2 regions of the Solibacillus sp. FSL R7-0668 genome follow, and region 2 is predicted to be linked to the other one. Evidence: a T-box and tRNA genes for the amino acid it is inferred to sense, from the RefSeq annotation. Region 2 holds a T-box; the other holds one or more tRNA genes.
The links. The T-box of region 2 lies ahead of alaS (alanine--tRNA ligase). A T-box ahead of a tRNA ligase gene usually reads a tRNA of that ligase, here a tRNA-Ala.
Positions count from the first base shown of each region.

Region 1 (4,118 bases), 2.5 Mb from region 2:
CATCGCTCAACGGATAAAAGCTACCCCGGGGATAACAGGCTTATCTCCCCCAAGAGTCCACATCGACGGGGAGGTTTGGCACCTCGATGTCGGCTCATCGCATCCTGGGGCTGTAGTCGGTCCCAAGGGTTGGGCTGTTCGCCCATTAAAGCGGTACGCGAGCTGGGTTCAGAACGTCGTGAGACAGTTCGGTCCCTATCCGTCGTGGGCGTAGGAAATTTGAGAGGAGCTGTCCTTAGTACGAGAGGACCGGGATGGACACACCGCTGGTGTACCAGTTGTCTTGCCAAAGGCATCGCTGGGTAGCTATGTGTGGACGGGATAAGTGCTGAAAGCATCTAAGCATGAAGCCCCCCTCAAGATGAGATTTCCCATTACGCAAGTAAGTAAGACCCCTGAAAGACGATCAGGTAGATAGGTTCGAGGTGGAAGTGTGGCGACACATGTAGCTGACGAATACTAATCGGTCGAGGACTTAACCACATGTTTACGAACATCAATGAAACGTTTATCCAGTTTTGAAAGAATGAAATTTATTAATAATACTTGACATATGAGTTTAGTATGATATAATAAAAAATGTCTTTTAATACATAGTCTAGTGATGATGGCAAAGAGGTCACACCTGTTCCCATACCGAACACAGAAGTTAAGCTCTTTAGCGCCGATGGTAGTTGGGGGTTTCCCCCTGTGAGAGTAGGACATCGCTAGGCTTTATTACCCAGGAGGATTAGCTCAGCTGGGAGAGCACCTGCCTTACAAGCAGGGGGTCGGCGGTTCGAGCCCGTCATCCTCCACCATATCTAAAATGCCGGTGTAGCTCAGTTGGTAGAGCAACTGACTTGTAATCAGTAGGTCGAGGGTTCGACTCCTTTCGCCGGCACCATTTTAGAGAGCCATTAGCTCAGTCGGTAGAGCATCTGACTTTTAATCAGAGGGTCGAAGGTTCGAGTCCTTCATGGCTCACCAGTTTTATATTGCGGGTGTGGCGGAATTGGCAGACGCACTAGACTTAGGATCTAGCGCCGCAAGGCGTGGGGGTTCGACTCCCTTCACCCGCACCATTTAATTTTATAACTGTCAGATTAAAAATATCTTATGCATTTTGCGGAAGTAGTTCAGTGGTAGAACACCACCTTGCCAAGGTGGGGGTCGCGAGTTCGAACCTCGTCTTCCGCTCCAAAATGCCGGGGTGGCGGAACTGGCAGACGCACAGGACTTAAAATCCTGCGGTGAGTGATCACCGTGCCGGTTCGATTCCGGCCCTCGGCACCATTTAATTTATTTTAATATATATTGCGCGCCCGTAGCTCAATTGGATAGAGCGTCTGACTACGGATCAGAAGGTTATGGGTTCGACTCCTGTCGGGCGCGCCAGATTATCGGAATGTAGCTCAGCTTGGTAGAGCACTTGGTTTGGGACCAAGGGGTCGTAGGTTCGAATCCTGTCATTCCGACCATTTAATGGGGCCTTAGCTCAGCTGGGAGAGCGCCTGCCTTGCACGCAGGAGGTCAGCGGTTCGATCCCGCTAGGCTCCACCATGAACCTTGAAAACTGAACAAGCAACGTTAATGAATACAGCTTCTTAAATGAAGCAAAAATGATTTCTAACCTAATAGTTAGAATCGCTAGCAAAGCAAATGAGCTTTCAAACTACTTTTATGGAGAGTTTGATCCTGGCTCAGGACGAACGCTGGCGGCGTGCCTAATACATGCAAGTCGAGCGAATGAATAGAGAAGCTTGCTTCTCTATGATTTAGCGGCGGACGGGTGAGTAACACGTGGGTAACCTGCCCTATAGACTGGGATAACTTCGGGAAACCGGAGCTAATACCGGATAATACTTTGAACCACATGGTTTAAAGTTGAAAGATGGTTTTGCTATCACTATAGGATGGACCCGCGGCGCATTAGCTAGTTGGTGAGGTAACGGCTCACCAAGGCAACGATGCGTAGCCGACCTGAGAGGGTGATCGGCCACACTGGGACTGAGACACGGCCCAGACTCCTACGGGAGGCAGCAGTAGGGAATCTTCCACAATGGACGAAAGTCTGATGGAGCAACGCCGCGTGAGTGAAGAAGGATTTCGGTTCGTAAAACTCTGTTGCAAGGGAAGAACAAGTAGCGTAGTAACTGGCGCTACCTTGACGGTACCTTGTTAGAAAGCCACGGCTAACTACGTGCCAGCAGCCGCGGTAATACGTAGGTGGCAAGCGTTGTCCGGAATTATTGGGCGTAAAGCGCGCGCAGGTGGTTCCTTAAGTCTGATGTGAAAGCCCCCGGCTCAACCGGGGAGGGTCATTGGAAACTGGGGAACTTGAGTGCAGAAGAGGATAGTGGAATTCCAAGTGTAGCGGTGAAATGCGTAGAGATTTGGAGGAACACCAGTGGCGAAGGCGACTGTCTGGTCTGTAACTGACACTGAGGCGCGAAAGCGTGGGGAGCAAACAGGATTAGATACCCTGGTAGTCCACGCCGTAAACGATGAGTGCTAAGTGTTGGGGGGTTTCCGCCCCTCAGTGCTGCAGCTAACGCATTAAGCACTCCGCCTGGGGAGTACGGTCGCAAGACTGAAACTCAAAGGAATTGACGGGGGCCCGCACAAGCGGTGGAGCATGTGGTTTAATTCGAAGCAACGCGAAGAACCTTACCAGGTCTTGACATCCCATTGACCACTGTAGAGATACAGTTTTCCCTTCGGGGACAACGGTGACAGGTGGTGCATGGTTGTCGTCAGCTCGTGTCGTGAGATGTTGGGTTAAGTCCCGCAACGAGCGCAACCCTTGTTCTTAGTTGCCATCATTTAGTTGGGCACTCTAAGGAGACTGCCGGTGATAAACCGGAGGAAGGTGGGGATGACGTCAAATCATCATGCCCCTTATGACCTGGGCTACACACGTGCTACAATGGACGGTACAAACGGTTGCCAACCCGCGAGGGGGAGCTAATCCGATAAAACCGTTCTCAGTTCGGATTGTAGGCTGCAACTCGCCTACATGAAGCCGGAATCGCTAGTAATCGCGGATCAGCATGCCGCGGTGAATACGTTCCCGGGCCTTGTACACACCGCCCGTCACACCACGAGAGTTTGTAACACCCGAAGTCGGTGAGGTAACCTTTTGGAGCCAGCCGCCGAAGGTGGGATAGATGATTGGGGTGAAGTCGTAACAAGGTAGCCGTATCGGAAGGTGCGGCTGGATCACCTCCTTTCTAAGGATATATTCGGAAACCTTCTCTTGGAGAAGGGGCTCATTAACGGTTGCTGTTCAGTTTTGAAGGTTTATGAATGAATTTTATATCTTTCTAAGAGGGCCTATAGCTCAGCTGGTTAGAGCGCACGCCTGATAAGCGTGAGGTCGATGGTTCGAGTCCATTTAGGCCCACCATATAAATTCTTTATATTACCTCTTATATATTTTTATTGGGGCCTTAGCTCAGCTGGGAGAGCGCCTGCCTTGCACGCAGGAGGTCAGCGGTTCGATCCCGCTAGGCTCCACCAAATCGTTCTTTGAAAACTGGATAAAACGACATTGATAAGTAATAAACAAACATAGATCAAGAAATTGATCGTGCAATATCCTTAAAATCTTACTTTTTAAGTAAGTTTAACTTTTGGTTAAGTTAATAAGGGCGCACGGTGGATGCCTTGGCACTAGGAGTCGATGAAGGACGGCACTAACACCGATATGCCTCGGGGAGCTGTAAGTAAGCTTTGATCCGGGGATTTCCGAATGGGGGAACCCACTATCTTTAATCGGATAGTATCTACACGTGAATACATAGCGTGATGAGGACAGACGCAGGGAACTGAAACATCTAAGTACCTGCAGGAACAGAAAGAAAATTCGATTCCCTGAGTAGCGGCGAGCGAAACGGGAAGAGCCCAAACCAAAGAGCTTGCTCTTTGGGGTTGTAGGACACTCTATACGGAGTTACAAAAGAATGATTTAGGCGAAGCGACTTGGAAAGGTCCGCAAGAGAAGGTAACAGCCCTGTAGCCAAAAAGTCATTCCCTCCAGAGTGGATCCTGAGTACGGCGGAACACGTGAAATTCCGTCGGAATCCGGGAGGACCATCTCCCAAGGCTAAATACTACCTAGTGACCGATAGTGAACC
Region 1 is NZ_JBBOUU010000001.1:125,738-129,855, forward strand. Features, by position in the region: rRNA gene MKX47_RS00595 (23S ribosomal RNA) at 1-483, shown strand, start outside; rRNA gene rrf (5S ribosomal RNA) at 598-713, shown strand; tRNA gene MKX47_RS00605 (tRNA-Val) at 725-800, shown strand; tRNA gene MKX47_RS00610 (tRNA-Thr) at 811-886, shown strand; tRNA gene MKX47_RS00615 (tRNA-Lys) at 894-969, shown strand; tRNA gene MKX47_RS00620 (tRNA-Leu) at 980-1,064, shown strand; tRNA gene MKX47_RS00625 (tRNA-Gly) at 1,108-1,182, shown strand; tRNA gene MKX47_RS00630 (tRNA-Leu) at 1,187-1,275, shown strand; tRNA gene MKX47_RS00635 (tRNA-Arg) at 1,301-1,377, shown strand; tRNA gene MKX47_RS00640 (tRNA-Pro) at 1,384-1,460, shown strand; tRNA gene MKX47_RS00645 (tRNA-Ala) at 1,467-1,542, shown strand; rRNA gene MKX47_RS00650 (16S ribosomal RNA) at 1,660-3,212, shown strand; tRNA gene MKX47_RS00655 (tRNA-Ile) at 3,312-3,388, shown strand; tRNA gene MKX47_RS00660 (tRNA-Ala) at 3,426-3,501, shown strand; rRNA gene MKX47_RS00665 (23S ribosomal RNA) at 3,617-4,118, shown strand, end outside.
Region 1: it has a tRNA-Ala gene. The T-box ahead of alaS (alanine--tRNA ligase) is inferred to sense a tRNA for this amino acid. The anticodon was not compared.

Region 2 (4,118 bases):
ACCTTAGTGTCGTTAATTGTGACGCTATTATATATTCCGGTCAGTTCGTTTGTCGGGCTGTTTATTATTACTATGTTATTTAGTATGTTTTATCCGGCACTTTTACCAGCTATGGAAAGCAGTGCCGCTACATTAATGCAACATGGGCAAGTTCATTACGGAAAAGCACGATCACTTGGTTCGTTTGGCTATGTTGTGGCGGTATTAATTATTAGTATGCTAACAGGTATTTACGGGGAGCAAACGATCCTGTGGGCGATGATATTTGGGTTAACGGCCTTATTTGCCATTCAATTAATGCCTGCACCTCAGATGTTAACGGTTATACCGAAGTCAGAGGAAACGAAATCATTATCGATGAAAGGCCTGTTTGAGGTAAAAAGTTTTGCCATTGTATTAATTGTCGTGATTTTATTGCAAGGTGCACATGCCTCTTACTACAATTATGGTTATATTTATTTACAAGATTTAAATGTCAATGCATTTTATATTGGGATGATTTTAAATGTGGCAGTGCTTTTTGAAATATTATATTTTTTAAAGGCAGATACGTTTTTAACGAAATGGAAGCCTTCTTCGCTGTTGTTACTTGCGGCAATTGGTTCGACGCTGCGCTGGCTACTCATTTATTTATTTCCAAATATGCCGATGTTCGTCGTGTCACAAGCGCTGCATGCCTTGTCGTTTGCCATGGCGCATTATGCCTTCATTCAATATATTTCAAAAGCATTACCAAAAGAGCAAATTCCGAATGCACAAGGCATGTACTCGGCATTAGCGATGAGCTTAAGTGCCGCTCTATTAACATGGCTTGGTGGAGTTCTGTATGAAGTGGAGCCGGGCTTAGCCTTTTTAGGAATGCTAATCTTTACAGTTCCGGCTGTATTTATTATTGTGTTGACGAAAAAACGTTTTGATTATTAACGACATACAATTGACAGCAGGAGTTCGTTTTTCTATAATAAACAAAGAATAAACATGAAAACGATGATGGAATAAGTACGTAATGTTAATTAGGCATTAGAAAGAGATTTCTCGGCTGAAAAAATCTCCCTAATCTATTACCGAAAGCTACTCCAGAGTGCAGCTAATCCCTGCCGTATGCTTACGTTACAAGCATCTGAGATATAGTGCTTTTGGCATTATAAATTAGGGTGGTACCACGAGATAACAGTCTTCGTCCCTTTACCTGGGATGGAGGCTTTTTTTATTGGGAATTCCATCGTATTCAATATTATTAGGAGGAAAAATTATATGACAACAAAAACAATGACAGGATCTGAAATTCGCCGTTTATATTTAGATTTCTTTAAAGAAAAAGGCCATCATGTTGAGCCTTCAGCACCACTTGTACCAATCAACGACCCTTCATTATTATGGATTAACTCAGGGGTAGCAACACTAAAGCCTTATTTCGATGGCCGTGTTATTCCAGAAAATCCACGTATTACAAATGCGCAAAAATCAATTCGTACAAACGATATCGAAAACGTAGGGAAAACAGCGCGTCACCATACATTCTTTGAAATGTTAGGGAACTTCTCAATCGGGGATTACTTCAAAAAAGAGGCCATTCACTACGCTTGGGAGTTCTTAACAGATCCGAAGTGGATGGGCTTTGAACCGGAAAAATTATCAATTACCATTCACCCTGAAGACCAAGAAGCATATGACGTGTGGCATAACGAAATCGGCATTCCTGCTGAGCGTTTAATCCGTTTAGAGGGCAACTTCTGGGATATCGGCGAAGGTCCATCTGGTCCAAACTCTGAAATTTTCTATGACCGCGGTGAGGCTTATGCATTCGGTGCACCTGAAGAGGAGCTATACACAGGTGGCGAAAACGAGCGCTATTTAGAAATTTGGAACCTTGTGTTCTCTCAATTTAACCACAATCCAGATGGCACTTACACGCCACTACCAAAGCAAAACATTGATACAGGTATGGGGCTAGAGCGTATTGTTTCCGTTGTGCAAAACGTACCAACAAACTTCGATACAGACCTATTTATGCCAATAATCGAAAAAACAGAAGAATTCGCCAACCGTCAATACAAACGTCCAGGCGAAGTAGACTTAAAAGAAATTTTCGGCTCAGCGGAGGATATTAACACGCCATTCAAAGTAATCGCTGACCATATCCGTACAGTAGCGTTCGCAATCGGTGACGGTGCATTACCATCAAACGAAGGTCGTGGCTATGTATTACGCCGCTTATTACGTCGTGCAGTTCGCTATGCAAAACAAATTGGTATCAATAAGCCATTTATGTACAAATTAGTGCCAACAGTTGGTGCAATCATGCAAGACTTCTATCCAGAAGTAACAGAAAAGCAAGAATTCATCCAACGTGTTATTAAAAACGAAGAAGACCGCTTCCACGAAACATTAGACGGTGGTTTAGCTATTCTTTCTGAAGTGATTGATGCGCAAAAAGCAAAAGGTGAAACGGTTATTCCGGGTGCAGATGCATTCAAGCTTTATGATACTTTTGGTTTCCCAGTAGAATTAACTGAGGAGTATGCAGAAGAAGCAGGCATGACAGTTGACCACGCAGGCTTCGAGGCTTCAATGGAAGAGCAACGTGAGCGCGCTCGTAATGCACGTGTAGATGTAGATTCTATGCAAGTACAAAATGAAGTATTATCAAACTTAAAACAAGCATCGACATTCATTTACAATGCGTATGAACTACAAGGCACGGTTGCAGCAATTGTCATTAATGGACAAGAAGTAACTACTGCTTCTGAAGGACAAGAAGCGCTAATCATCTTATCTGAAACGCCATTCTATGCTGAAATGGGTGGTCAAATCGCCGATACAGGTGTAATTGAATCAGACACATTTAAAGCCATCGTAAAAGATGTTCAAAAAGCACCAAATGGACAACCCTTACACACAGTTGTTGTAGAGTCTGGTGAAATGAATGTTGGCGACGTAGCAACAGCAAAAGTAGATGAAGCAAAACGAAAATTAATTTTAAAAAACCATACAGCGACACACTTAATGCACCGCGCACTTAAAGATGTGTTAGGTGATCATGTAGCACAAGCCGGTTCTTATGTAGGTCCTGACCGTTTACGTTTTGACTTCTCTCATTTCGGCGCAGCAACAAAAGAAGAGCTTGCACAAGTAGAGCGTGCAGTAAACGAAAAAATTTGGGAAGATATTGAAGTGATCATTCAAGAAATGGATATCGACTCTGCCAAAGCAATGGGCGCAATGGCGTTATTCGGCGAAAAATACGGAGATGTCGTGCGTGTAGTAGCGGTTTCAGATTATTCAATCGAGCTTTGCGGTGGACTACACGTAAGCCGTTCTTCTGAAATTGGCATTTTCAAAATCGTATCTGAGGGCGGTATTGGTGCTGGCACACGTCGTATCGAAGCCGTAACAGGTAAAGCTGCATATGAAGCAATTAAAGAAGAAGAAGCCATTCTAAATGAATCTGCGGCATTATTAAAGGCAAATCCAAAAGATGTAGCAACACGCGTCGCATCATTACAAGCAGATTATAAAGAATTACAACGTGAAAATGAATCCTTATCACAAAAAATTGCTAACGCTCAAGCTGGTGCGGTATTAGATGCGGCACAACAAATTGGTGATGTTACAGTACTTGCAACACGCGTTGAAGCAAAGGACAACAATCAGTTACGTCAAATGATGGATGACTTAAAAGAAAAAATGGCGTCTGCAATTATTGTCTTAGGTGCTTCAGATGACGAAAAAGTTATGATATGTGCGGGTGTGACAAAAGATATTGTTGGCGGTAACTATCACGCAGGTAATATCGTAAAATTAGTAGCAGAAGCTTGTGGTGGTAAAGGTGGCGGTCGTCCAGATATGGCGATGGCTGGTGCAAAAGATGCTTCTAAACTAGATGAAGCATTAGCAAACGTATATGAGCACGTAAAATCTTTATAAGTTTGAAAATATAGACGAAGCATATTTGAAGTGCTTGCTTGAATAAGTTATAATGGTAAAAATGGAGATGGGGTCTAGCTCCATCTCCTTATTGCTGAAAGCGAGGTGCTGGTCTTGAGTTCTTTCGATCAAACGATGAAATTTAGTTTTCCTGAAGAGTCAATGGAACAAGAAGTAAAGCAAGTGATGTT
Region 2 is NZ_JBBOUU010000001.1:2,628,305-2,632,422, reverse strand. Features, by position in the region: gene MKX47_RS13205 (MFS transporter) at 1-924, shown strand, start outside; T-box leader at 979-1,188, shown strand; gene alaS (alanine--tRNA ligase) at 1,255-3,927, shown strand; gene MKX47_RS13195 (IreB family regulatory phosphoprotein) at 4,042-4,118, shown strand, end outside.